DNA from 3 places in the Streptomyces sp. NA04227 genome. Region 1 is predicted to be linked to each of the others. Evidence: riboswitches for the same ligand, from Rfam matches in the RefSeq annotation. Region 1 holds a riboswitch; each other region holds the start of a gene.

Region 1 (9,344 bases):
GGAGAGGGTCACATAGGTCTGGCCGACGGCGAATCCGGCCGCGCCGAGCGCGATGACCACGATCGAGGGGATCAGTACACCGAACACGACACCGAGGAAGCCCACGAACGCGAGCAGCCGCCAGCGCAGCCGCGCCTTGTACTGCAGCAGCACCTCGCCGAGCAGCCAGAGCGCGACCAGTCCGAACGCGATGTAGAGGACCGTCCAGCCCATGTACGCCCCTCTCGAACGGCCGCGCCCCTCGTTGGACGCGGCCGGGCCGGCCTAGGCCGGAGTGTGGTGCAGACCCAGATTTTCGTAGATCTCGAGTGTCGCCGTGGAGTTGTTCAGCGTGATGAAGTGCAGCCCGGGCACGCCCTCGGCCAGCAGCCTCGCACAGAACTCCGTCGCGAAGTCGATGCCAATGGAGCGTACCGCCGCCGGATCGCCCTGTGCGGCGAGGATGCGCTCTTTCAGGGTCTCGGGGATGGCGGCGTTGCTCAGCATCGGCAGCCGCTCCAGCATCTTCACGCTGGTCACGGGCATGACCTCGGGAATGATGGGCGTCTCGCAGCCCGCCGCGGCCACCTGGTCGCGCAGCCGCAGATACGACTCCGGGTGGAAGAACATCTGCGTGATCGCGTAGTCGGCGCCCGCGCGGCACTTGTCGACGAAGTGCCGTACGTCCTCGTCCTCACGGGCCGAGCGCGGGTGCATCTCGGGGAACGCGGCGACGCCGACACAGAAGTCGCCGGACTCCTTGATCAGCTCCACCAGTTCGGAGGCGTAGGTGAGCCCCTCGGGGTGCGGCACCCACTCGGCCATCGGGTCGCCGGGCGGGTCGCCCCGTACGGCGAGCATGTTGCGGATCCCGGCGTCCGCGTACTGGCCGATGATGTTCCGCAGCTCGGCCACCGAGTGGTTGACCGCGGTGAGGTGGGCGATCGGGGTGAGGGTGGTGTCGGCGACGATCTGCTGGGTCGCCTTGACCGTGCCGTCCCGGGTGGAGCCGCCCGCGCCGTAGGTCACCGAGACGAAGCTCGGGGAGACCGCCTCGACCCGGCGCAGGGAGTTCCACAGGCTCCGCTCGCCCTTCGGCGTCTTGGGCGCGTGGAACTCGAAGGAGTAGGTCGTCGCCTGGGAGGCGAGCATGTCGCGCACCGTATGCGCGCGATCCGTCCGGGTGGACGCAGTTCCGAGGGCCATACCCGCAGGTTAGTCAGCCGTACGGCGTCCCCCAACAGGACGCATCGGATTTGCCCCGGTATGGCCAGCTTGTTGTCCACGCATCGGACGGGACGAGAGACGGATGTCGGCCGCTGTTCAAAATACGGACACATTCGGGGCGCCGGACAGGCCCAAGGGGGGCGCGCCGAGGCGGGGCGTCAGACGTCCCGCAGGCGCCGGACGAACTCGGCCGCGGCCGCGCCGGGGTCGTCGGCCTCGGTGAGGGCCCGCACCACCACGACCCGGCGGGCGCCCGCCTCGACGACCTGGTCGAGGTTGCCGAGGCCGATGCCGCCGATGGCGAACCAGGGGCGGTCGGTGCCGAGGCCCGCCGTGTACCGGACCAGGTCGAGTCCGGGCGCGTGCCGTCCCGGCTTGGTGGGGGTGGGCCAGCAGGGCCCGGTGCAGAAGTAGTCGACGCCCGGCTGTACGGCCGCCGCGGCGGCCTCGGCGGGGGCGTGGGTGGAGCGGCCGATCAGCGGCCTCTCTCCGAGGAGAGCGCGGGCGGCGGGCACCGGCAGGTCGCCCTGGCCGAGGTGGAGGACGTCGGCGCCGGCGGCGTGGGCGACGTCCGCCCGGTCGTTCACCGCGAGCAGCTTGCCGTGCCTGCGGCAGGCCTCGGCGAAGATCTCCAGGCAGTCCAGCTCCTCGGCCGCCTCCATGCCCTTGTCCCGCAGCTGCACGATGTCGACGCCGCCCGCGAGCACCGCGTCGAGGAACTCGGGCAGGTCGCCCTGTCGCTTGCGGCCGTCCACACAGAGGTAGAGGCGGGCCGCCGCGAGCTGTGCGCGCGGTGTGGTGCTGGGCATGTGGCGGTGTCCCCCCGGCTTTCGGTGGGCGGGAGCCGCGCGTGCGCGGTCCCGCCCACCGGTCGTGGTGTCGGCTCAGACGGCGAGCGCCTGTGCCCGGCGCTTCACCTCGGTGCCCCGATTCTCGCTCAGGGCCTGGGCGGGGGTGCCCGGCAGGGTGTCGTCAGGAGTGAAGAGCCACTCCAGCATCTCCTCGTCGGTGAAGCCGTCGTCCCGCAGCAGCGTCAGGGTGCCGTTGAGGCCCTTGACCACCTTGTCGCCGTCGATGAAGGCGGCCGGTACGTGCAGCGCCCGGTTCTCACCACGGCGTACGGCGATGAGCTGGCCCTCCTTGACCAGCTGCCGCACCCGGGTCACCTCGACACCGAGCATCTCGGCGATGTCGGGGAGGGTGAGCCAGGCAGGGACGAGAGCATCGGTCTTCGCATCAATCTCGGTCACGGTGACAAGCGTGCCATCCGGGACCGACAGTCGGAAGCCGGACCGCCGGGACAACGCTCCTCGTGCGGCACTCGCGCAGGTGGGAGAGGGTGCGCACGGAGGTGGCCGCCGCGCCGGTGCGCGGCCCGAAGGGCCCAGCGGCGCCCGGAGTCGCCATGTGCGGCGACGTTCCCCGGCCATCCGGAGGGCCCGTGTGGGGGCGGCTGCCCGGGTCGGGGGCGAGTGCCTCAGCCCGTGACCGCCGACTTCAGCGGCCGCGCCGGGTCGGCGAGTACCGCCCGGTCGACGGTCCGGCCCGACTCGATCAGCTTGCGTCCCTGGGCGAGGTCGCGCGGGCGCCCGACCGCCAGCACGGCGGCCAGCCGGTCCTCGCGCAGCCAGCACACCGACCAGGCGGCGCCGGCCGGGTCCCCGCGCCAGACCAGCGTGTCCGCCCCGCCGTGGAACCCCGCGTACTGCACGAACCGGCCGAACTGCTCGGACCAGAAGTAGGGCACGGGGTCGTACTCGGCGGGGGCGCCGCCGACGTCGGCGATGATGTTCGCCGCCACCGTGCGCGGGCCTTGGAGGGCGTTGTCCCAGTGGTGGACGAGCAGGCGGCGGCCGTAGCGGCGGGAGGGGAAGGACGCGCAGTCGCCGACCGCGTAGACGTCGGGGGCCGAGGCGGCGAGGCGGGAGTCGGCGAGGACCGAGCCGTCCTCGCCGAGGGCGAGGCCGCTGTCGCGCAGCCAGCGGGTGGCGGGCCGGGCGCCGATGCCGACCACGACCGCGTCCGCCGTGAGCCGGGTGCCGTCCGCGAGCAGCACCGCGCCCTTCTCGACGGCGGCGACCAGGGCGCCGGTGCGCAGGTCGACGCCCGCGTCCGCGTACCAGCGGGCCATCGGCGCCGCGACCTCCGGCGGCAGCGTGCCCGCGAGCGGCACCGGACCGGCTTCGACGACCGTCACCGCACAGCCCGCCGCCCGTGCGGCGGTGGCGAACTCCGCGCCGATCCAGCCCGCGCCGACCACCACGATGCGGTGCCGCCGTTCCAGTACGGGCCGCAGCCGCGCGGCGTCGTCGAGGGTGCGCAGCAGGTGTACGCCGGGGACATGGGTGGCGCCCGGCAGTTCGATCGGCTCGGCGCCGGTGGCCAGCACGAGACGGTCGTAGCGGACCGGGCCCGCCTCGGTGTCCAGGGTGTGCTCGGCCGGGCGCAGGGCGGTGACCTCGCAGCCCAGGCGCAGTTCGATGCCGAGTGCCTCGAAGTCGACCTCGAAGGCGGAGCTTTCGGCGGTGCCGAGCAGGATCGCCTTGGACAGCGGCGGCCGGTCGTAGGGCTGATGGGGTTCCGCGCCGAGCAGCGTGACGGAGCCGGTCCAGCCCTGGTCGCGCAGGGCGACAGCGGTCTGCACCCCGGCCATCCCGGCACCGGCGATGACCACGCCCTCGGGGCGGTCCGGCTCCGAGTGCGGCTGCGCTGCCTGCGTCTGCTCGGTCATCTGCCCACCTTAGTCAGCCGGGGCCACCGGCCGACGGCTCACCGAGGCGTAGTGACCTCTTCCACAACGCTGGTCCCGGCACCCGCCTTCGACTCCCACTGCCAGCTCTCCGCCAACCGCAGCCGCCCGTCGGGCAGTTCGGTGATCTCGGAGACGCAGTGGCCGGTGGCGGTGGCGCCGTCGAGGGTGAGCTGGAGGTAGCGGAAGTCGATACGGTCACCGGTCCGGGTGCCGACGAGCCGCCCGTAGGCGATGTCGCCGCCCTCGTACTCGGCCCAGATGCGGCCCTCGTGCTCGTGGTAGGCGAACCGGGTGCGGGCGCCCACCTGTCCGGGGGCCTGGTCTGCCACCGGGGCGAACCACACCCCGTCCAGCGAGCGGGTCATGTACGGCTCCTCCTGCTCCTCGGCGGTGCTCTGCGAGCCACTCGTCACCGCGGTCTTCGGCCCCGGAGCGGCCCGAGTTAGGCTGACCAACGTAGAGCACTCGCGGGAGCCCGGCGCACCGGGCTGAGAGGGAGGCTGAGGCGGCCTCCGACCGTACGAACCTGATCCGGGTCATACCGGCGAAGGGAGGAGCCGATCAGTCGTGCGATCTCACGCACCGAACGGTGCCACCTGCGACGTGGTCGTCGTGGGTGGCGGAATCATCGGGCTCGTCACCGCCTGGCGGGCCGCGCAGCGCGGTCTGCGCACCGCGGTGGCCGACCCCGAACCGGGCGGCGGGGCGGCCAAGGTGGCGGCCGGGATGCTGGCCGCGGTCACCGAACTCCACTACGGCGAACAGGACCTGCTCGCCCTCAACCTCGCCTCCGCACGCGCCTATCCGGACTTCGTCGCGGAGCTCACCTCGGCCACCGGCATGGACCTCGGCCATCGCACCTGCGGCACCCTGGCCGTGGCGCTGGACGCCGACGACCGGGCCCATCTGCGCGAACTGCACGCCCTCCAGCGCGATTCGGGCCTGGAATCGGAGTGGCTCACCGGACGTGAGTGCCGCCGTCTGGAGCCCATGCTGGCCCCGGGCGTACGCGGCGGTCTGCGAGTGGACGGCGACCACCAGGTGGACCCGCGCCGTCTGCTCGCCGCGCTGCTGCGGGCCTGCCAGTCGGCCGGGGTGGTCTTCCACCGGCGGTGGGTCCGGCGCCTGCGGGTCGAGGGCGACCGTGCCACCGGCGTCGTGCTCGACGACGGCGGCGTGCTGGCCGCGGACCGGGTGGTGCTCGCCGCGGGCAGTCACAGTGCCTCGCTCGACGGGGTGCCGCCCTCCGTCGTGCCGCCGGTACGGCCGGTCAAGGGCCAGGTGCTGCGGCTCCAAGTGCCGCGCGCCCGGGCGCCGTTCCTCAATCGGACGGTGCGCGCCATGGTCCGCGGCAGCCATGTCTATCTGGTGCCGCGCGAGAACGGCGAGCTGGTCGTCGGCGCCACCAGCGAGGAACTCGGTTTCGACACCACGGTCACCGCGGGCGGCGTGTACGAACTCCTGCGGGACGCCCACGAGTTGGTGCCCGGTCTGACCGAACTCCCGCTCACCGAGACCCGGGCCGGACTGCGCCCCGGCTCCCCCGACAACGCGCCGCTGCTCGGCCCGACCGAGCTGCCGGGCCTGCTGCTCGCCACCGGTCACCACCGCAACGGCGTCCTGCTCGCCCCGGCCACCGGCGAGATCCTCGCGCACGCCCTGACCACGGGCGAACTGCCCGAGCAGGCACGCGCGTTCAGCCCCGGACGTTTTCGTACGGCCGCCCACCACCTCACGGAGCAGCCCACATGAGCGACACCGCACCCGCCACGATGCGGGTCACCCTCAACGGCACACCCCACGAACTCGACCCGGCCACCACACTGGCGGCCCTCGTCGCCACCTTGACCACCGCGCCCTCCGGCGTGGCGGCCGCGCTCAACGAGACCGTGGTGCCCCGCACCCGGTGGAGCGCGACTGTCCTCGGCCAGGGCGACCGGGTCGAGGTCCTCACCGCGGTACAGGGAGGCTGACCATGGCCGACGACGCGCTGGTGATCGGCGACCTCCTCCTGGGTTCCCGGCTGATCATGGGAACCGGGGGCGCGCCCTCCCTCGAGGTGCTCGAACGTTCCCTGATCGCCTCCGGCACCGAGCTGACCACGGTCGCGATGCGCCGGGTCAACACCGAGGTGCACGGCTCCGTACTGTCCGTGCTGTCCCGGCTCGGCATCCGCGTACTGCCCAACACCGCGGGCTGCTACACGGCGGGCGAGGCCGTCCTGACCGCCCGGCTGGCCCGGGAGGCACTCGGCACCGAACTGGTGAAGCTGGAGGTCATCGCCGACGAGCGGACCCTGCTGCCCGACCCGATCGAACTGCTGGACGCGGCGGAGGTGTTGGTGGACGACGGGTTCACGGTGCTGCCGTACACCAACGACGACCCGGTGCTCGCGCGCAAGCTCCAGGACGTGGGCTGCGCGGCGGTGATGCCGCTCGGCTCCCCCATCGGCTCCGGGCTCGGCATCCGCAATCCGCACAACTTCCAGCTGATCGTCGAGCAGTCCGAGGTGCCGGTGATCCTCGACGCGGGCGCCGGAACCGCCTCGGACGCGGCCATCGCGATGGAGCTCGGCTGCGCCGGGGTGATGCTCGCCTCGGCGGTGACCCGGGCCCAGGAGCCGGTGCTCATGGCCGAGGCGATGCGCGCCGCGGTGCACGCGGGACGGCTCGCCCACCGGGCCGGACGCATCCCGCGCCGTCACTTCGCGGAGGCGTCCTCGCCCGGTGAGGGCATGGCGCGGCTGGATCCGGAGCGGCCCGCGTTCTGATCGCGCGGGCGGGCGGGCGCCGGTCACGCGGGCGGGTGCGCCCGGCGCGGGTATGCGGGCACGTGCGCGGGCGTGCGTGACCGCGTGTGCGCGGGCGCGGGTACTCCCGTGGGCGCGGCCCGGCCGGGAGGCGCGGGACCGGGAGGCGCCGGGCCACGCGTACGAACGGACGCGTCCGCGTCGCCCGTACCGGTGACGGTCCGCCGTGCGGGTACGGCGGACCCGGGCTGTCACAGCTCGGCTGCAGTACTGTTGCCGGTTTCCCGCAGTGGCCTGGGGTGTCGGTGACTGCTCGTACACTCGCCTGCGTGGACACGACCCTTCAGGATCCCCTCGTCGGGCAGCTGCTCGACGGCCGCTACCGCGTGGACGCGCGTATCGCGACGGGCGGGATGGCCACGGTCTACCGGGCCGTGGACACCCGCCTCGACCGGGTGCTCGCGCTCAAGGTGATGCACACCTCGCTCGCCGGGGACGCCGTCTTCGTGGAGCGCTTCATGCGCGAGGCCAAGTCGGTGGCCAGGCTCTCGCACCCCAATGTGGTCGCGGTGTACGACCAGGGGGCGGACGGCGCGTATGTGTACCTCGCCATGGAGTACGTGGCCGGGTGCACCCTGCGTGACGTCCTGCGGGATCGCGGGGCGCTCTCGCCGCGGGCCGCGCTCGACATCCTGGAGCCGGTGCTCGCCGCGCTCGGCGCCGCGCACCGCGCCGGGTTCGTGCACCGGGACATGAAGCCGGAGAACGTCCTGATCGGGGACGACGGCCGGGTCAAGGTCGCCGACTTCGGCCTGGTCCGCGCCGTGAACACGGTCACCAGCTCCACCGACACGATCCTCGGCACGGTCTCGTACCTGGCGCCCGAGCAGATCGACAGCGGTACGGCCGAGCCGCGCGTGGACGTCTACGCCTGCGGTGTGCTCCTGTACGAGATGCTCACCGGCGCCAAGCCGCACGACGGCGACACCCCGGCGCAGGTCCTGTTCCGGCACCTCAACGAGGACATGCCGCTGCCGTCGGCCGTCGTGCCCGGCCTCGCACCGGGGCTCGACCCGCTGGTCTCGACGGCGGCCGCCCGCGATCCGGAGGCACGCCCGCAGGACGCGCGCGAACTCCTCGCCCAGGTGCGCGAGGCGCGCGCCGCGCTCACCGCGGCGCAGCTCGACGCCGTACCCCCGCAGGCGCACGGCGCGGAACACGACAACGCCGAGGACCGCACCAGCGTGATCCCGCGTATCGCCCCGCGCCCCGGACCTTCCGCGCAGACCGCCGCGGCCGAGGACGAGCTGAACCGGACGAGCAGGCTGCTCCTGCCGCCGCAGCCGCCGGTCGAGTCGGCCCCGGCCGCCTCGGTGGAACCGCCCGACCCCCGGCGGCGCCGTCTGATCCTTGTCCTGGTCGCCGCCGTCGTCTGTGCCCTGGGCCTGGGCGTCGGGGTCTGGTACATCAACTCGGGCCAGTTCACCAAGGTCCCGCCGTTGCTGACGAAGACCGAGGCCCAGGCCCGGGACCGGATCGAGGCGGCCGGTCTGGAAGTCGGTGACATCAAGCGCACGTACAGCGACACCGACAAGCGCGGCACCGTGATGGCCAGTTCGCCCGAGGCCGGTGCCAAGATCCGCGACAACGACGAGGTGGACCTGACCGTCTCGCTGGGCCCCGAGAACGTGAAGGTGCCCGCGCTGGAAGGCGTCCCGCTGGCCAAGGCCAAGGAGCGGCTGAAGCAGGCGGGCCTCAAACCAGGCATGGTGACAAAGGAGTTCGACGACGAGCTCGCCGTGGGCTCCGTCGTCTCGGCGGAGCCCGGCGAGGGCACCAAGCGCCGCGCCGGGTCCGCGGTGGCCCTCGTGGTGAGCCGTGGCCCCGCGATCGAGGTGCCCGACGTCACCGGCGAGTCCGCCACGGACGCCACCAGCGAACTGCAGGACCTGGGCCTGAAGGTCGAGATCTCCAGTACGCGCGTCAACTCCGCCTTCGACGCGGGACAGGTCGCCGACCAGAACCCCGCCACGGACGCCGAAGTGGGCGAGGGCGACACCATCACGCTGATCCTGTCCAAGGGGCCGGTGATGGTGGAGGTGCCCGACGTCGAGGGCATGAAGGTCGACGCCGCCGAGCAGAAGCTGTCCGACCTCGGCTTCCAGGTGCACGTCGACCGCGGGATCTTCGGGATCTTCGACGACGAGGTGAGCGGACAGTCCGTGGAGGCGGGCGAGAAGGCACCCAAGGGCAGCGAGATCACGATCAAGGTGGAGTAGGGCAGCGGGGCGGCCGGGCCGGGCATCGCGGTTCCGATGCCCGGCCCGGCCGCCCGCGATTCCCCTTCGGACCGCGCGACGTGCCACCCTGGGCGCCGTGACCGAACCCCTCAGCACCCGCCCGGTCGGCGGGCACGTCCCGGTGGCCGGTGGCCTCGCCAAGGTCGGCCTCGCGTACGCGCGGGAGATCGGCGCCGAGGCCGTACAGGTCTTCGTCGCCAATCCGCGCGGCTGGGCTACGCCCACCGGGGACCCGCGTCAGGACGCCCTGTTCCGCGAGTCCTGCGCCGAGCGGGACCTGCCGGTGTACGTACACGCCCCGTACCTGATCAACTTCGGTTCCTTCACCGAGGCGACC
Region 2 (9,344 bases), 2.6 Mb from region 1:
CGTCCAGCTGCTCATCGACGCGATCGAGGGCGTCGCCTCGGACCAGCCGGTCGAGCAGGTGATACCGACCGAACTGATCGTGCGCGCCTCCTCCCAGCGTCGCGAGCCCCGGACGACGGTGAGCCCGCCGCGTAATCCGACGCCGAGTTGAGGGGCGGCGGCGCGGGATGTCCCGGGCGGGCGCCGCACGGGGCGGGCGCCGCCGCTGCGCGGTGCGAGGTGCGGGCCGTGCGGGGTCGGCCGCAGGCCAAGGGCCGCAATTCGGGCGAAAAACGTGATGATCCAGGGAAGAGCAAGGATTCAGCACCCCTGGGACGTCACACGGCGCCAGCCGCATTCCTATGATGGGCGCACGACACCGCGGGCAAGCTGCGACGAGGCAGTCCCCTCCGGTGCAGTTGCGGCGCGATGGTGGAGGGGTCGATGACTCAGGGGGCCGGTCAGGGACCCGTGGTCCGCACAGCGACACTGCGTGACTTCCGCGTCCCCGCGTACGTCCACGAGACCGGCCCGCACGCGCAGGACGCCTCTCAGGCCTCCCAAGCTCCGCACGCGCCACAAGCCCCTCAAGCCCCTCAAGCCCCTCAACAGCAGCCGGTGCAGGACTCGCAGGCGCAGAGGGCCCCGCAGGTCCCTCAGAACGCGCAGGCGCCGCGGGTGCAGCAGGCGCCTCGGGACGAGGCGCGGCGGGCCGGGTTGGTCGAACGGAACGAGCTGAACGAGCAGGCCCAGCAGATCCCGCGAGTGCGGGCGCCCGAGCAGGGCCAACAGGCCACGCGGGACCGACAGGTTCAGCGGGAACGGCAGGCTCAGCAGGAACGGCAGGTCCCGCAGGATCGACAGGTCCCGCAGGACCGGCAGGTCCAGCAAGACCGGCAGGCCCAGCAGGCTCACGAGACGCAGCAGACGCGGCGGCTTCGGAAGGTGGAACGGCGGGACCACCCGGGTTCCGGGGCGGCCCTCGACGTATCAACTCCCGCGTATTTGGGGAGGATTACCACCGGGGGGCCCACAAACCAGGGACTCGCGATCCCAGGATCAGCGAACCCCGGATCGGCGAACCCAGCCTCTGCAGCCCCTCGCCCGGCGGCCCCCGGCCAGACCGTCCCGGGGCAGGCAGCCCCCGTACAGGCACTCCCCGGGCAGACGCCCCCCAGCCAATCGGCACACGGCCAACAGGCGCGCGGCCAGGCGATCCCGGGGTCGGCGAACCAAGGATCGGCGATCCCAGGATCCGCAGTCCCTGCTTCCCCCGTCCCTCCCGCCCCGTCGTCCGTCCCCGCGCAACGCCCCGCCGCGAGCATCGGTGAACCCCGTGAAGGCGCCGCGGACCCCGCGCCGGGCGGCGCCGGCGACCTCGACGGCTACAGCCCCACCCAACGCGACCTGCCGGTCATCAACCGGGGCGACACACTTCAGGTTTCGGTCGTCAACCAGCCCGCGCCCGCCCCGCAGGAGCAGGACGGGCTCGGCCCGCTCTATGTGGTCGGCGATGTGCACGGCTACTACGACGAACTCGTCGCCGCGCTCGCCGAGCAGGGGCTGATCGACGCCGAGGGCAACTGGTCGGCGGGCAACACCCGGCTGTGGTTCCTCGGCGACTTCACCGACCGCGGCCCGGACGGCATCGGCGTGATCGACCTGGTGATGCGGCTGTCGGCGCAGGCCGCGGCGGCGGGTGGCTACTGCAAGGCGCTCCTGGGCAACCACGAGCTGCTGCTCATCGGTGCCAAGCGCTTCGGCGACACCCCGGTCAACTCCGGTGCGGGCACGGCCACTTTCCAGGCGGCCTGGCTGCTGAACGGCGGCCAGAAGACCGACATGGAGCGGCTCCAGGACCACCACATCCAGTGGATGTCCCGCCTGGACGCGATGGAGGAGGAGGACGGGCATCTGCTGCTGCACTCCGACACCACCGCGTACCTGGACTTCGGCGCCTCCATCGAGGAGGTCAACGACAACGTCCGCGAGGCGCTGACCCGCAACGACGCGGACGAGACCTGGGACCTGTTCCGCAAGTTCACCAAGCGCTTCGCCTTCCGCGACGAGGGCGGCGCCGCTGCGGTGCGCGAACTCCTGGAGACGTACGGCGGTTCCCGTGTCGTCCACGGCCACAGCCCGATCCCGTATCTGCTCGGTGAGGTCGGTTCGGAGGACGGCGAAGACGGCGAGGGCCCGGCCGTCGAGGGACCGCACATCTATGCCGACGGGCTGGCGATCGCGATGGACGGCGGTATCACCATGGCCGGGAAACTCCTGGTCCGCCGCCTGCCGCTGGCGAACTGAGGCGCCGGGTCCACGAACTGGGACCCCGGGTCCATGAACTGAGCCCCTGAGCCGATGAGTTGAAGTGGCGCCTCGTGCACGAGCGGGGACGGCCACTGCCACAATCTGAGGCCCCCCACTACAGAGCGCGCACCGGCCGCCGTCCCTACCGCCTCGGCAGATGCCCCGTGAACGCCGTCTGGAAGTACGCGCTCTTGCTGAAGTGCTCCAGGTAGCGGGGGTCGCTCACCTCCAAGGTGAAATCGGCGGACCCGCTGTCGTCCTCCTCGATCTCCCAGGACACGATGATCTCCGCGGTCCGGCGGGCGAACTCCTCGGGTCGGGGCACGAGCGTGACGTAATGGACGCCGTCGGAGTAGCCCCTGCTCCTGCCGAGTTCGCCCTTGTGGAAGTCCTCGGCCTTGACGCGGGGTATGCGTACCTCGGTGGAGCCCTCCTTCAGCAGGTAGCCCTCCTCGTCGACGCGTATCTGGCGGCCCAGGAAGATCTCGAAGAGCTCGGTGAACTCGGCCTTCGTCGCCTCGGACACGGCCCCGGCGCCGAAGTCGCCGCCCTCCCGCCAGGCGTCCATGAGCAGTTGCAGGCCGAACACGGGGCCTTGCGAGAAGCCGTAGTTGTCGCGATCCCGGTACTCCACGTTCCCGGACAGCCTGGATCCGTCGCGGGGCTCGGTGAACACGTCGAAGATGTAGGTCATGCCGCCGAGCGTAATGACGCCCACTGACAACCCGTCAGGCGCGGCGCGAGGCGCCCGAACACCTGGACGCACCCGGCCCGAATCACTGCCCATACCGGGTACGCAGTGCTACCACACCCGGGACCGGTCCAACCGAATTCGCGTAATCCTCTGTCACCTTGAGCGGTGACCCCTCTACCATCGGCGTATCCGTAGCAGGCTCCCCTCCGTTTCTGCCCTCGGCCCGCAATCCGTGCGGGCCACACGCCCTACGGAGCATCGGGGGATGCACATGAACAGTGTTCCGCAGCACCTGATGAACGAGGACCGGCTCGCCTACGAGCGGGCCCTCGACGAGGCGCTGCACTCCGCTTCGAACGAGCCGGGTGCGACCGCCGCCACCGAACGGCGCCTGAACTCGGAGCAGTTGCGCACCATGGCGCTGAGTGCCACCGCGCTGATCACCGCTGCCGCGGCCACGGAGTACGAGAGATACGTACGGACCCGTGCGGAACTGCGGAACCCCGCGCCGCTCGGCTCTGCCGCGTCCGCCACGGTCGGGACCGGACCCTCCGGCGCCGCCAACGGCCTTGGCGAGGAAGCCGATTCCGGTAGCGGCACGACGACCGGTTTGAGCGGCGAAAGCGCCGGAAGCGCGAGCGGCGGCAGTAGAGGAAACGGTTCGCGGGACGGCTCTGCGCCGGAGTCGGTGCAGGGCATCGACGCCACCGGAAACCTGGCGGCCGGTGCCGTCGAGGTGGTGGAGGGGGCGAGTGCGGGCGTGTTCGCGGTGATCGCCGTCCTCGCGCCCATGCTCGCCGGGGCCGCGGCGGTGATATTCCTGCTGGTCGGCTATCTGCTCAGGGCGGTGAGTCCGGGGACGGCCTTCGCCACGACGATGGTCGCCACCGGCTGGGCCTTCGCCGTGCTGACCGCCCTCGCGATCCTGATCGCCGCCACCGGGCTGCTGCTCACCGCACTGCGCAACTCCGCCGCCTCGATGCCCGCCGCCCGTGCGGAACGCGCCAAGCTGGCCGAGGTCGAACGTGCCCGTCAGGACTGGCTGGACGCCCTCACCGAACGCGGTATCCGTCCCTTTCTGGCCGAGGCCCTGGCCCGCCCCGCCACCGCGGGAACCCCCGTCCCGCACCCCTCCGAGCCGGGCCAGCGGATGCCTCAACTCGGCTACCACCGGCCGGGCTTCAGCAGCCCCAACGACGGTGACCGCGGCCCGAACCGGCCCCGGTACTCCAGCCCGCACTACAGCAGCCCCGACTTCGGCGGCTCTCGAGCGGCGTCCGGTACGAGCGGATCCGGTGCGGCGGGGTCCGGTACGGCCGCCGACTCCGGCGCGGGTGCCGGTCGGGACGGCACAGCGCCCGGCCGCCGAGGCGCCCTCGGGGACGCCAACTCCCCGTAAGGATTAAGGAATTCTGATCCGGCTCACAGTTCCTCCTCATCGTCGGTTCCTACGTTTCCGGTAGCGCGCACCCCGCGACGCGGCGGCGCGACCGACGGCTTCCCCCTCGTGGCTCGACGAGAGGGATCGACGAGAAGGAATCTCATGCGTACCAGCCGTACCAGCAGCTTCAGCCGTACCAGCGGCATCAGCCGTATCAGCAACCTCCGCCGGGCGACCGCCCTGACCGGCGTGACCGTGGCCTGTCTGCTCGCACTCGGCGGCGCGGCACAGGCCTCGGACGCGGGCACGGGCACGGGCACGGACTCCACGGCTCCCGGTTCGGCGGCCACTCCGGCCGAACCGCAGGGCAAGCACCCCGGCGGGTGCAAGATCGTCAAGCGCGTCCACCCCAAGGACGTCGTGAAGGACGCCGAGAAGGACCTCGGGGAGATCCTCGGGACGGACCTCGGGAAGGGCCTCGGGAAGGGCCTCGGGAAGGGCCTCGGGGCGAACCTTGGGAAAGGCCTCACCAAGCCGGAGTTGAAGGTGGGGACGGACGAGACGGGGACGGACGCGAAGAGGGCTGAGCGGACCAAGCCCGCGCTCCCCGCCGGCGCGGAAGGTGAGCACGCGCGCCCCGCGCTTCCGGCGCACTGCAAGCCCCCGAAGCACCCGGGCAACCTCAAGCACGTGAAGGCGAAGGGCAAGGTCACCGACGTCCGTACGGAGAAGATCCGCGGCCACGAGGTCACTGTGTTCACCCTCGCCGGACCCGACCTGAAGTGGATCGTCGGCCCGCGCACCGACGCCCCGAAGATCGAGAAGGGCGACCGCGTGACCGCCGAGGGCGTCGTCCTCCCGAAGCACGACGACCGCGCTCTGACCCGCACGGTCACCGTGAACCACTGACGACGGGCCCCTGCCCGTCCGGGAGTTCACCGAGTACGGGCAAAGGCGTCGTCCCAGCAGGCCAAAGCCTCTGGGACGACGCCTTCCTGGACCTCGGTCCGATCAGTCCGCTCAGACCGATCAGACCGATCAGACCGATCAGCTCACTCAGTCCGCGATCGGCAGATACACCCGGTTCCCCGCGTCCGCGAACTCCTTCGACTTCTGCTCCATCCCCGCCTCGATCTCGGACTTCGTACTGCCGTGTTCGCGGCGGATGTCCTGGGAGATCTTCATCGAGCAGAACTTCGGACCGCACATCGAGCAGAAGTGGGCGGTCTTCGCGGGCTCGGCCGGGAGGGTCTCGTCGTGGAACTCCCGTGCCGTGTCCGGGTCGAGGGCCAGGTTGAACTGGTCCTCCCAGCGGAACTCGAAGCGCGCGTCGGACAGGGCGTCGTCCCATTCCTGGGCGCCCGGATGGCCCTTGGCTAGGTCGGCGGCGTGGGCGGCGATCTTGTACGTGATCACGCCGGTCTTGACGTCGTCGCGGTTGGGCAGGCCCAGGTGCTCCTTGGGCGTGACGTAGCAGAGCATGGCCGTGCCCCACCAGCCGATCATCGCGGCGCCGATGCCGGAGGTGATGTGGTCGTAGGCCGGGGCGACGTCCGTGGTCAGCGGGCCGAGGGTGTAGAACGGCGCCTCTTCGCAGATCTCCTGCTGGAGGTCGATGTTCTCCTTGATCTTGTGCATCGGGACGTGGCCCGGGCCCTCGATCATCGTCTGCACCTCGTGGCGGCGCGCGATGCGGTTGAGTTCGCCGAGGGTGTGCAGTTCGGCGAACTGCGCCTCGTCGTTGGCGTCCGCGATGGAGCCGGGGCGCAGGCCGTCGCCGAGCGAGTACGTGACGTCGTAGGCGGCGAGGATCTCGCAGAGCTCCTCGAAGTGCTCGTAGAGGAAGCTCTCCTTGTGGTGCGCGAGGCACCAGGCGGCCATGATCGAGCCGCCGCGCGAGACGATGCCCGTCTTGCGGTTCGCGGTGAGCGGGACGTGCGCGAGGCGTACGCCCGCGTGCACGGTCATGTAGTCCACGCCCTGCTCGGCCTGTTCGAGGACCGTGTCCTTGTAGATCTCCCAGGTCAGTTCCTCGGCGCGGCCGTCGACCTTCTCCAGGGCCTGGTAGAGGGGGACGGTGCCGATGGGGACGGGGGAGTTGCGCAGTACCCACTCGCGGGTGGTGTGGATGTTGCGGCCGGTGGACAGGTCCATGACCGTGTCGGCGCCCCAGCGGGTGGCCCAGGTCATCTTCTCCACCTCCTCCTCGATGGAGGAGGTCACCGCGGAGTTGCCGATGTTGGCGTTGACCTTCACCAGGAACCGCTTGCCGATGATCATCGGCTCGATCTCCGGGTGGTTGACGTTGGCCGGGAGCACCGCGCGGCCCGCGGCGAGTTCCTCCCGGACGACCTCGGGGTCGACGTTCTCCCGGAGGGCCACGTACTCCATCTCGGGCGTGATCTCACCGCGGCGCGCGTACGCGAGCTGGGTCACCGGCCTGCCCGTGGCGCTGCGGCGCGGCTTGCGCTCGCCGCCCGGGAAGAGGGCGTCGAGGTTGCGCAGCCCGGCGGAGTTGGGCTTGAGGCCGTCGTCCTCGGGGCGCATCGGGCGGCCCTCGTACTCCTCGGTGTCGCCGCGCTCGGCGATCCAGGCGTTGCGCAGCGCCGGGAGCCCGGCGCGTACGTCGGGCTCGGCGGCCGGGTCGGTGTACGGGCCCGAGGTGTCGTAGAGCGTGACGGCGGATCCGTTGGTGAGGTGCACCTGGCGTACCGGCACCCGCAGATCGGGGCGGGAGCCCTCGATGTACGCCTTGTGCCAGCCCGCAGGTGTGCCGTCCGTGCCGGCCTCCGGTGTGGAGGCAGGCGTGCGTGCGTCGTGAATGGTCATGAGACCTATCTCCCTACGCCGGCATTACCCGGTAACAGGTTCGGCGGTCGACGCAGCCACTCCCGCCGTCGGCCGGCATCCTCGGAATCTGTCCGAAATGCCTGCTCCGTACGGAGATTCAGCGCCCTCTCAGCCCGGTGCTCCGAGCTCCCGCGTTGTGCAAAGGTGCCTCCACGCTAGCGTCATGGCGGGCGTGCTGAACAGTGGGCCCATGGCGTTCTTGCGATGATCGGCCGGTGACGACGATGCAGCAGCCCCCGAATCCGCCTTCCGGACCGCCGCCCGGCCACGGTCACGGCGGCCACGACGGGCCGGGCAGCGGACACGGCGGGGGCGGCGCGGGCGGTGGCGGTGGCGGCGGTGGTCACGGCGGTGGTCCGGCCGGGCACGGGGGCGACGGGCACGGTCATACGCACAGCCACGGTCCGGCGGCGCCGGTCTCCCGGCATCTGCGCCGGATCATCGCCGCGGTGGTGATTCCCTTCGCGGCGGCGGTCGTTGTGGGCCTGGCCGTGCTGTGGCCCGGTGACACCCCCGACCACAAGCGCACCGGGGTCGGCTTCGACCGGCAGACGCAGTCGGCGGAGGTGACCCGGCTCGACAAGCTCCCGTGCTCCTCGGTGAACCCCTCGGCCACACCCCCCAACGGCGACACCTCGACCGCCGAGGGCAACTCGGCCGAGCAGCGGGCCAAGGGCACCTGTAGCAAGGCGACCGTCAAGGTGACCAGCGGCAAGGACAAGGGCCGCACCTTCACCGAGATCGTCCAGCCGGACTCGCCACGGCAGTTGCACGAGGGCCAGAAGGTGGTCGTCGCCTACGCGCCGGACGCGCCGCGCGAACTCCAGTACTCCGTCACCGATGTGAACCGCAAGCTGCCGCTGGTGGTGCTCGCGGGTCTGTTCGCGCTCGTGGTGGTGGTCGTGGGGCGGATGCGCGGGGTGATGGCGCTGGTCGCGCTGGCCGTGAGCTTCCTGGTGCTCACCGTGTTCATCCTCCCGGCGATTCTGCAGGGCTCGAATCCGCTGGTGGTGGCGGTGGTCGGGGCCAGCGCGATCATGCTGGTGGCGCTGTATCTGTGCCACGGGTTCACGGCCAGAACCTCGGTCGCGGTGCTCGGCACGCTCGCCTCGCTGCTGCTCATCGGTCTGCTCGGCTCGCTGTTCATCGACTGGGCGGCGCTGACCGGCAACACCGACGACAACACGGGCCTGATCCACGGCCTGTACCCCGACCTGGACATGAGCGGCCTGCTGCTCGCCGGGGTCATCATCGGTTCGCTGGGTGTGCTCGACGATGTGACGGTCACCCAGACCTCGGCGGTCTGGGAACTGCACCAGGCCGACCCGGGCATGGGGCGGCGCGGCCTGTACCGGGCGGCGATCCGCATCGGCCGCGACCACATCGCCTCGGTGGTCAACACCCTCGTCCTTGCCTACGCGGGCGCCGCGTTGCCCTTGCTGCTGCTGTTCTCCATCGCCCAGTCCAGCGTGGGCACGGTGGCCAACAGTGAGCTGGTCGCGGAGGAGATCGTGCGGACCCTGATCGGCTCGATCGGGCTCGTCGCCTCCGTACCGATGACCACGGCGCTCGCGGCGCTGGTCGTCTCGGCCGACAAGCCCGGCGAGGCGCCCGTCGCGGCCGGCGCCACGGCGGGCGGCCCGACCGGCGACGGTACGGGCGGCGGTGGCGCGAGCGGCACGGGCGCGAGCGCCGGTCCGGGCCGGGCGGCCCTGCGCGGCGGGCGCGGGCGGCGCCGCAAACGCTGAACCGGCCGCCGAGCCGGAGGGCGGTGTTCGCCCTCCGGTACGGCTTCGGCGGCACGGGACGCTTCCTTTGCGCAGAGCTGAAGCGTTACGGCAACGCTCGGCGACCGTGTCAGCCCGCGCTCTGTTCCTCGGTGAGGATGCGGTCCAGCGCCTCGTCGAGGTGGGCGTCGAAGTCCGCGAGGGCGCGCTCCTGGCCGAGCGGGACCAGCTTGTCGGTGCGGTCCAGGAAGGCGACCAGCGGGGCCACGGAGGCCCTGAACACCGCCTGGTCGCTGCCCACTTGGAGTTTGATCAGCACCTCGTGGAGCTGTTCGGAGTCGGCGGGTGCGATGCGTACGTCTCCGTCGCCGCACGGTCCGCCCACTCCGTCGATCAGCAGTTC
Region 3 (9,344 bases), 4.8 Mb from region 1:
CTGGGCGAGCGGCACCAGGATCCAGGAGGCGCGCAGGTCCAGCGGGGGTTCGTCCAGGCTGATGAGGAAACCGAAGCCGACGGTGACGGCGGACACCCCGAGCGGCAGCATCAGCAGTGCGTCGAATCCGCGCAGCAGGCGTCCGGCGCCGCCGGGCCGGGTGAGCGCGGCGGCGGCGAGGCAGCCGATGACCAGGGCGATCGCGGTGGCGGCGAGCGCGTAGGTCAGGGAGTTGCCGATGGCTTCGACGGGCGGCACGAGGAAGACCTCGTCGTCGTTGCGGGTCAGGGCCCGGTAGTAGCCGAGACCGGGCCCGCCGCCGGTGTCGAAGGACCGCTGGACGAGCACCGCGAGCGGCAGCAGGAGCAGCACGAGCACGGTGAGCAGGACACCGGCGAGCAGCGTCCACTGCGCGGCGCCGCGCGGCCGGTGGGCGGTGGCCGCCGGCGGCACGAGGTGCAGGGCGGACTCCCGGCGGCGCACCGTCCACGCGTGCACGAGCAGGATCAGCGCGACGGCGGCGAACTGGATCAGACTGAGCACGGCGGCGGTGGGCAGGTCGAAGACGTCGGCGGTCTGCCGGTAGATCTCCACTTCGAGGGTGGCGTAGGTGGGTCCGCCGAGGATGGTGACGACGCCGAAGGAGGTGAACGTGAACAGGAAGACCATGAGCGCGGCGGCGGCCACCGCGGGTCCGAGCGCGGGCAGGGTGACGGTGCGCCAGGCGGTGAGGCGGGAGGCGCCGAGCATCCGCGCGGCTTCCTCCTGGCGTGGGTCGAGCTGCGCCCACAGGCCGCCGACGGTGCGTACGACGACGGCGTAGTTGAAGAAGACGTGCGCGAGGAGGATCGCCCACACGGTGGTGTCCAGGCGCAGGCCCCACAGGTCGTCGAGCAGGCCACCACGCCCGAGCAGCGCGAGGAAGGCGCTGCCCGCGACGACGGTGGGCAACACGAACGGCACGGTGACCAGGGCGCGCAGCAGCGCCTTGCCGGGGAAGTCGAGCCGGGCCAGGACATAGGCGCCGGGCAGCGCGACGAGCAGGGTGAGCGCGGTGGAGGCCAGCGCCTGCCAGGTGGTGAACCACAGGACGTGCCGGATCCCCGGATCGCCGAGCACCTCGCCGAGGCGCCCGAACTGCCAGTGGCCGCCCTCCCGCAGCCCGCGCAGGACGATGGCGGTCACGGGGTAGGCGAAGAACAGCGCGAAGAACGCGGCGGGCACGGCGGCCAGGCCGAGCCGCGCCGCGCTCCCCTTCGGCCACAGCCGCCGGGCAGCCTTGCGCGCGGCGGTCACTTCAGGACGAGCGTGTTCCACGACTTGACCCAGTCGTCCCGCTTGTCGGCGATCTTGTCGGGCGCCATGGTGTACGGCTCGCGCACGACGGTCCCGTACTTGGTGAACTCGGCGGGCACCTTGGCGTCGCCGCGCACCGGGCTGACGAACATGTTCAGCGGCACGTCCTCCTGGAACCGCTTGGAGGCGAGGAAGTCGATGAGGGCCTTGCCGCCCTCGGGGTTCTTCGCGTTGCTGAGCAGTCCGGCGAACTCGATCTGGCGGAAGCAGGTGCCGGTGGCCACGCCGGTCGGCGCGGTCTTGGGCGGGGTGTCGGCGTAGACGGCCTCGGCGACCGGCGAAGACGCGTACGAGACGACCAGCGGGCGCTCGCCACCGGCCTTGCGGCCGCCCGCGGAGCCGGAGAACTCCTGGTTGTAGGCCTGCTCCCAGCCGTCGACGACCTTGATCCCGTTGGCCTTGAGCTTCTTCCAGTACGTGGGCCAGCCCTCGTCGCCATAGGCGGCGGCCGTGCCGAGCAGGAAGCCGAGGCCGGGCGAGGAGCTGCCCGCGTTCTCGGTGACCAGGAGGTTCTTGTACTGGGGACGGGTCAGGTCCTCGAGGGTCTTCGGCGGCTTGATCCGGTGCTCGTCGAAGTACTTCTTGTCGTAGTTGACGCAGATGTCGCCGGTGTCGACCGGGGTGACCCGGTGCTCCTTGTCGAGCCGGGTCGCCGCGTCCAGCGAGGACAGCTCGGGCGTGCGGTAGGGCTGGAACAGGCCGCCGTCCAGGGCCCGCGACAAGAGGGTGTTGTCGACGCCGAAGAAGACGTCGCCCTGCGGGTTGTCCTTGGTGAGCAGGGCCTTGTTGACGGCACGTCCGGCGTCGCCGTCCTTGAGGCGGTGCACCTTGTAGCCGGTGCGGCGCTCGAACTCCTTCAGTACGTCCTTGGAGACGGCGAAGGAGTCGTGGGTGACGAGGGTGACGTCCTTGGACTTGCCGCCGGACGAGGAGTCCTCGGAGTCGCCGCAGGCGGTCAGCGTGGTGAGGCCCACGGCGGCGGCGAGGGCGACGCCCACGTATGTGGTGCGGCTGGTGACGGTGCTCAACTTCGATTCCTCCTGGGCGCTCCAGGAAGAGACGCGGCCCTGCCCCGCGGCCGGGGCTCGCGGGGCAGGGCGCAACAGCTCGAGTTACGTCCGAACTCCCTACCCGGAATGACCCGGGCGAGGTTCAGAGGGTCTGCGGCCGACGGCTGGGTGGGACGTGAGCCGTGCCGCACTCTCAGCGCTGTGGCGCTCCCCTGTCGGAAAGTGAAAGGCGGGTGTGCTTATGCGGTTGTACGCCGCCCAGGGTACCGGGCGGCCCCTGGTGGTCGGCGGGCGCTCAGCGTTCGGCGGCGGCGAGCTGTCCGCAGGCGCCGTCGATCTCCTGGCCGCGGGTGTCGCGGATGGTCACCGGCACACCGTGGGCCTCGATCGCGGCGACGAAGGCGCGCTCGTCCTCGGGGCGCGAGGCGGTCCACTTGGAGCCCGGGGTCGGGTTGAGCGGGATCAGGTTGACGTGCACGCGCTTGCCCTTGAGGAGCCGCCCGAGCAGGTCGCCGCGCCAGGCCTGGTCGTTGATGTCGCGGATGAGCGCGTACTCGATGGAGATCCGGCGTCCCGACTTCGCCGCGTACTCCCAGGCGGCGTCGAGGACTTCGCGGACCTTCCAGCGGGTGTTGACGGGGACGAGGGTGTCGCGCAGTTCGTCGTCGGGTGCGTGCAGCGAGACGGCGAGGCGGCACTTGAAGCCCTCGTCGGCGAAGCGGTGCATGGCGGGCACCAGGCCGACCGTGGAGACGGTGATGCCGCGCTGGGACAGGCCGAGCCCGTCCGGCTCGGGGTCGGTCAGGCGGCGAATCGCGCCGACGACCCGGTTGTAGTTGGCCAGCGGCTCGCCCATTCCCATGAACACGATGTTCGACAGCCGCGCCGGCCCACCGGGGATCTCGCCGTCGCGCAGGGCGCGCATACCGTCGACGATCTGGTGGACGATCTCCGCGGTGGACAGGTTCCGGTCCAGACCGGCCTGTCCGGTGGCGCAGAACGGGCAGTTCATGCCGCAGCCCGCCTGCGAGGAGATGCACATGGTGACGCGGTCCGGGTAGCGCATCAGCACCGACTCGACGAGCGTCCCGTCGAACAGCCGCCACAGCGTCTTGCGGGTGGTGTCCTCGTCACAGCTGATGTGCCGCACCACACTCATCAGCTCGGGCAGCAGCGCTTCCTTGAGCCGGTCGCGCGCCCCGGCGGGAATGTCCGTCCACTGCGCCGGGTCGTGCGCGTACCGCGCGAAGTAGTGCTGCGAAAGCTGCTTGGCACGGAACGGCTTCTCCCCGATCCCGGCCACCGCTTCCTTGCGCTCGGCGGGCGAGAGATCGGCGAGGTGCCGCGGCGGCTTCTTGGCTCCGCGGGGCGCGATGAAGGTGAGTTCTCCGGGTGCAGGCATAACTGCACCAGTGTCGCAGATCGTCGGGGGTGGGCCGTGCCGCCTGTGGACAAGGGTGCGCGGGCCGGGTGCAAAGCGGTGTGGGTGGCAGGTGGCGGGCTCAGGTCTGGAGCACTACGCGGATCGCCGCGTAGTCGTACCCGTCCTGCTTGAAGTCGAGGGCCTCCCACTCCAGACCGACGACCTGCCCCTTGGTGAGTGAGCGGAACCCCGACATCTCGATGTGGGAGAAGTGGGCGAAACAGCCCCCCGGAGTCTCGGGGCAGTCGAGGACGCCCCAGCCCTCTTCCTCGTACCAGTCGCGGACGGTCGCAGTGATCATGACGGCCAGCGTAGGGGCGCGGGAGGGGGCGGGGACAAGCGTTTTACGGTCGTACGCGCGGGCTCGTACGCGAGCGTGAGCGCGGGCGCACGAGCCTTGCTCCGCTCACACGGACGCCGGGCCCGCCGCCTGTCGCGGAGCGGACCCGGCGCGCGGGTTCGGAGTGTGGGGGTGGCCCGGGCGGTTCAGCCCGACCCCACGAACAGCACCATCAGCAGCCATGCCACGGGCGCGGTCGGCAGCAGGGAGTCCAGGCGGTCCATGATGCCGCCGTGGCCGGGCAGCAGGGTGCCCATGTCCTTGATGCCGAGGTCACGCTTGATCATGGATTCGCCGAGGTCGCCGAGGGTGGCGGTGACGGCGACGGTCAGGCCCAGGACCAGGCCCTGCCACCAGGCGCCGTCGTCGATCAGGAATTCCATGCACAGCGCGCCCGCCACCATCGCGAACAGCACCGCACCGCCGAGGCCCTCGCGGGTCTTGCCGGGGCTGATGCGCGGGGCGAGCTTGTTGCGGCCAAAACGCCAGCCGACGGCGTAGGCGCCGGTGTCGCTGACGACGGTGAGCAGCATGAAGGTCAGCACCCGGCGGGAGCCGTCGTCGGCGGCGAGCATCAGCGAGACGAAGGTCGCCAGGAAAGGCACGTAGAAGGCGGCGAACGCGCCCGCGGTGACGTCCTTGAGATAACCCTCGGGCGGCCCGGTCATCCGCCACACCAGGATGGCGAGCGCGGTGAGCGCCATCGCCACCCAGGCGCCCTCGGCCCCGCTGACGTATCCGGCGACGACCATCGCGGCGCCGCCGAGCGCCAGCGGCACCAGCGGCGCGTGGATGTCCTTGCGTTCCTTCAGACGGGAGGTGAGCTCCCACAGCCCGACGACCACGGCGACGGCCACCACACCGACGAAGACGGCCTTCACGATGAACAGCGACGTCAGGATCACCGCGCCGAGGCCGAGCCCGACCCCTATCGCCGCGCCGAGGTCCCGGCCCGCACTCTTCTTCTGCGGGGCCGGAGCGGAGGGGGTCGCGGTGGACATGGGCTCCTGCGGCTGATGCGTGGTCGGGCGCGACGGCGGTGTGCCGTCGCGGGCGGGCTGGGACGGGTCTTCCCTGAACAGCGGGCCGCCCGGCGCGGCAGCCCCGGGGTCGTCCTCCCCGTCTCGGCCGTTCGCGGGCACCTCGGGCACGGTGGGCATGGGCCGAGTCTGATGGGCTCCCCCCGCTTCGTAGGGGGGACCCGCCGGTGCTGCCCCCCAGGCGGTGTCCTGCCCGGGCTCCGGCCACGCCGAGGGGTGGCCGGTGCGCGACGGCGCGCCCCAAGGAGAGTCGTTCATCAGACCTCGAGCAGCTCGGATTCCTTGTGCTTGAGCAGCTCGTCCACCTGGGCGACGTACTTCGCGGTGGTGTCGTCGAGCTCCTTCTCCGCGCGGCGGCCCTCGTCCTCGCCGACCTCGCCGTCCTTGATCAGCTTGTCGATGGACTCCTTGGCCTTGCGGCGCACGGAACGGATCGAGATCTTCGCGTCCTCGCCCTTGCCCTTGGCGACCTTGATGTACTCCTTGCGGCGCTCCTCGGTCAGCTCGGGGAACACCACCCGGATGATGCTGCCGTCGTTGCTCGGGTTGACGCCGAGGTCGGAGTCGCGGATCGCCTGCTCGATGTTGCGCAGCGCGCTCTTGTCGAACGGGGTCACCACGGCCATCCGCGGCTCGGGCACGGAGAACGAGGCGAGCTGGTTGATCGGGGTCAGCGCGCCGTAGTAGTCGGCCACAATCTTGTTGAACATCGCCGGGTGCGCACGTCCCGTGCGGATCGCGGCGAAGTCCTCCTTGGCGACCACGACGGCCTTCTCCATCTTCTCCTCGGCCTCGAGGAGGGTCTCTTCGATCACCACTGGCTCCTGCGTGTCTTGAGTGGGTCCGCCGTCCACTGGGCGGCAGGCTGCGTCGCGTCTTTCCCTGCACGGTGTCGGACCGGCAGGGGGTTGTCCATCCCCCGGCGGGTCAGCTGCGGGTGCTCTGGTCGCCGACGAGCGTGCCGATCTTCTCACCCTTCACGGCCCGGGCGATATTGCCCTCGGCCAGAAGCTCGAAGACGAGGATGGGCAGCTTGTTGTCCCGGCACAGCGTGACGGCCGTGGCATCGGCGACCTTCAGGTCGCGGGTGATGACCTCGCCATAACCGAGGGCGTCGAACTTCACCGCGTCGGGGTTGGTCTTCGGGTCGGAGTCGTAGACGCCGTCCACACCGTTCTTGCCCATCAGCAGTGCCTGGGCGTCGATCTCCAGGGCGCGCTGCGCGGCGGTGGTGTCCGTCGAGAAGTACGGCATGCCCATACCGGCGCCGAAGATGACCACACGGCCCTTCTCCAGGTGCCGCACCGCGCGCAGCGGGATGTACGGCTCCGCGACCTGCCCCATCGTGATGGCGGTCTGGACGCGGGAGTCGATGCCCTCCCGCTCCAGGAAGTCCTGGAGGGCCAGGCAGTTCATGACGGTGCCGAGCATGCCCATGTAGTCGGAGCGGGCACGGTCCATGCCCCGCTGCTGCAGTTCGGCGCCGCGGAAGAAGTTGCCGCCGCCGATGACGACGGCGATCTGCGCACCGTCCCGTACCACCGCGGCGATCTCCCGGGCGATGGCGTGCACCACGTCGGGGTCCACGCCGAGCGCACCGCCACCGGCGAACGCCTCACCGGAGAGCTTCAGCAGAAAACGGCCGGCTACTTTGCCGTCGGTGTTCTCGCCCTTGTCGGCCTTGGTCATGGGGTTCTCCTCGTGGTGCGCATACGAAGAAGGCCACTGCCGGTGGGGTGTCGTTCGCAACCCATGCGCGGCAATGGCCTCCTCGTCAGATCTGCGGTCGTCCGTCGCGTGCGGCGGTCCGTACGCGGGCGACTGTCCAGAACCCTAGCGGGGTCCCGGAGCAATCGCGGCCAGGACTCAGATGCCGACCTTGATGCGCGAGAAGCGCTTCAGGGTGACACCGGCCTCGTCCAGGACCTTCTGGACGGACTTCTTGTTGTCGAGCGCGTACGGCTGACCAAGGAGGGTGGCCTCCTTGAAGAAGCCGTTGACCCGGCCCTCGACGATCTTCGGGAGGGCGGCCTCGGGCTTGCCCTCGGCGCGGGTGGTCTCCTCGGCGACGCGACGCTCGGTCTCGACGACCTCGGCCGGAACGTCCTCGCGGGACAGGTACTTCGGCGCGAAGGCGGCGATGTGCTGCGCGACGCCCTTGGCGGTCTCGGCGTCGGCCTTGTCCAGCTCGACCAGAACACCGATCTGCGGCGGCAGGTCGGGCATCGTGCGGTGCATGTACGCGGCGACGTACGTGCCCGAGAACTGGGCGAAGCGGTCCAGGACGATCTTCTCGCCGAGGTTGGCGTTGGCCTCGTCGACGTACGCCTGGACGGTCTTGCCGGGCTCGATCTCGGAGGCGAGCAGCGCCTCGATGTCGGCCGGGGAGGTCTTGGCGACGTGCGCGGCAAGGGAGTTGGCCACGCTCTGGAACTTCTCGCCCTTGGCGACGAAGTCGGTCTCGCACTTCAGCTCGACGATGACGCCGGAGGTGTTGTCGTCGGCGATGAGGGAGACGACCGCGCCGTTCTCGGCCGAACGGCCCTCGCGCTTGGCGACGCCCTTCTGGCCCTTGACGCGGAGCAGCTCGACAGCCTTCTCGACACTGCCCTCGGCCTCGTCCAGCGCCTTCTTGCAGTCCATCATGCCGGCGCCGGTGAGCTCACGGAGCTTCTTGACGTCAGCGGCGGTGTAGTTCGCCATGATTGAAGAGAATCTTTCCTCGAAGTCTGGAACATCGAGATCCGCGCACTCCGCGCGGATCCACGGAGCAACGGCGGGGGCCCTTGTGAGGCAGCCCCCGCCGTCAGCTACCGAACCTGTACGGGTCAGGCCTGCTCGTCCGTGGCCGGCTTCTCGGCGGGAGCCTCGGCAGCGGCTTCGGCCGGAGCCTCGGCAGCGGCCTCGGCCGGCTTCTCGGCGGCCTCGTCGGCCGGCTTCTCGTCAGCCTTCTTCTCGCCCTCGAGCAGGTCGCGCTCCCACTCGGCGAGCGGCTCGCCCGCGGCCTTCTCACCCTCGGCCTTACCGGCGCCGGAACGGGCGATCAGGCCCTCGGCGACGGCGTCGGCGATCACACGGGTCAGCAGGGTGACGGAGCGGATCGCGTCGTCGTTGCCCGGGATCTTGTAGTCGACCTCGTCGGGGTCGCAGTTGGTGTCGAGGATGGCGACGACCGGGATGTTGAGCTTGCGCGCCTCGCCGACGGCGATGTGCTCCTTCTTGGTGTCCACGATCCAGACGGCGCTGGGCACCTTCTGCATCTCGCGGATACCGCCGAGGGTCTTCTCCAGCTTGGCCTTCTCGCGGGAGAGAACCAGGAGCTCCTTCTTGGTGAGGCCGGACGCGGCCACATCCTCGAAGTCGATCTGCTCGAGCTCCTTCAGGCGCTGCAGGCGCTTGTAGACGGTCGAGAAGTTGGTGAGCATGCCGCCCAGCCAGCGCTGGTTGACGTAGGGCATGCCGACGCGGGTGGCCTGCTCCGCGATGGCCTCCTGCGCCTGCTTCTTCGTACCGACGAACATGACCGTGCCGCCGTGGGCGACGGTCTCCTTGACGAACTCGTAGGCGCGGTCGATGTACGACAGCGACTGGAGCAGGTCGATGATGTAGATGCCGTTGCGCTCCGTGAAGATGAAACGCTTCATCTTCGGGTTCCAACGACGGGTCTGGTGACCGAAGTGGACGCCGCTTTCCAGCAGCTCCCGCATCGTGACGACGGCCATGGCCGTGTTCTCCTATGTGCTCGGTTGTCGCACCACCCGGACGGCCGGTGCGCCTGACGCCCCGGCGCGCTGTGCCACAAGGGACCGAGGAGCGCGGACATCGCCACAAGGGCTGAATGTCGGGGCGTGCGAAGTCGACCCGGTGACCCGGATCGCCATCAGAAGTGTACGGGACCCAGGAGGCACCGGGTGACGCCGTTGTCCACAACCCGCCAGTAATCCACAGATCACGACCAAGATCCCCTTTGCTCCCTGTCCTTGCCTCATCCTCCTGGCATGCGAAATACGGCGGTGCGGAGGAGCGCGGTGCGGACTACGGCGGTGCGGTGGAGGGCGGTGCGGAATGCGGTAGGGCGGGGTACGGCAGGGGCTGGCTTACGGGGCGGGGGGTTGTTGGCGAGGGCTGTGTTGGGTGTGGGTGTGGTTGGTGCGGTGGGTGTGGGGTCGGTGAGT

What was found. A riboswitch is a leader RNA that binds a small molecule or an ion and turns the genes downstream of it on or off. The one in region 1 is predicted to bind thiamine pyrophosphate.
Region 2: it holds a riboswitch for thiamine pyrophosphate, as region 1 does, so the genes downstream of both, thiC (phosphomethylpyrimidine synthase ThiC) here and thiO (glycine oxidase ThiO) in region 1, are expected to answer to the same signal.
Region 3: it holds a riboswitch for thiamine pyrophosphate, as region 1 does, so the genes downstream of both, HUT18_RS26850 (thiamine ABC transporter substrate binding subunit) here and thiO (glycine oxidase ThiO) in region 1, are expected to answer to the same signal.

The regions. Positions count from the first base shown of each region.
Region 1 is NZ_CP054918.1:1,450,821-1,460,164, forward strand. It holds partial or broken gene HUT18_RS05970 (hypothetical protein) at 1-213, opposite strand, end outside; gene metF (methylenetetrahydrofolate reductase [NAD(P)H]) at 265-1,185, opposite strand; gene thiE (thiamine phosphate synthase) at 1,365-2,015, opposite strand; gene HUT18_RS05985 (Rv2175c family DNA-binding protein) at 2,091-2,456, opposite strand; gene HUT18_RS05990 (NAD(P)/FAD-dependent oxidoreductase) at 2,684-3,937, opposite strand; gene HUT18_RS05995 (hypothetical protein) at 3,976-4,323, opposite strand; TPP riboswitch at 4,416-4,529, shown strand; gene thiO (glycine oxidase ThiO) at 4,526-5,710, shown strand; gene thiS (sulfur carrier protein ThiS) at 5,731-5,931, shown strand; gene HUT18_RS06010 (thiazole synthase) at 5,934-6,728, shown strand; gene pknB (Stk1 family PASTA domain-containing Ser/Thr kinase) at 7,037-8,986, shown strand; gene HUT18_RS06020 (deoxyribonuclease IV) at 9,084-9,344, shown strand, end outside.
Region 2 is NZ_CP054918.1:4,020,837-4,030,180, reverse strand. It holds gene HUT18_RS17140 (LacI family DNA-binding transcriptional regulator) at 1-151, shown strand, start outside; partial or broken gene HUT18_RS33810 (serine/threonine protein phosphatase) at 409-519, shown strand; gene HUT18_RS17135 (metallophosphoesterase) at 1,303-2,286, shown strand; gene HUT18_RS17130 (hypothetical protein) at 2,432-2,983, opposite strand; gene HUT18_RS17125 (hypothetical protein) at 3,249-4,382, shown strand; gene HUT18_RS17120 (hypothetical protein) at 4,527-5,273, shown strand; gene thiC (phosphomethylpyrimidine synthase ThiC) at 5,421-7,193, opposite strand; TPP riboswitch at 7,187-7,357, opposite strand; gene HUT18_RS17110 (YibE/F family protein) at 7,430-8,962, shown strand; gene HUT18_RS17105 (SsgA family sporulation/cell division regulator) at 9,072-9,344, opposite strand, start outside.
Region 3 is NZ_CP054918.1:6,290,138-6,299,481, reverse strand. It holds gene HUT18_RS26855 (iron ABC transporter permease) at 1-1,296, opposite strand, end outside; gene HUT18_RS26850 (thiamine ABC transporter substrate binding subunit) at 1,293-2,384, opposite strand; TPP riboswitch at 2,463-2,590, opposite strand; gene rlmN (23S rRNA (adenine(2503)-C(2))-methyltransferase RlmN) at 2,662-3,768, opposite strand; gene HUT18_RS26840 (cold-shock protein) at 3,869-4,090, opposite strand; gene HUT18_RS26835 (phosphatidate cytidylyltransferase) at 4,276-5,427, opposite strand; gene frr (ribosome recycling factor) at 5,427-5,984, opposite strand; gene pyrH (UMP kinase) at 6,097-6,858, opposite strand; gene tsf (translation elongation factor Ts) at 7,036-7,872, opposite strand; gene rpsB (30S ribosomal protein S2) at 7,998-8,891, opposite strand.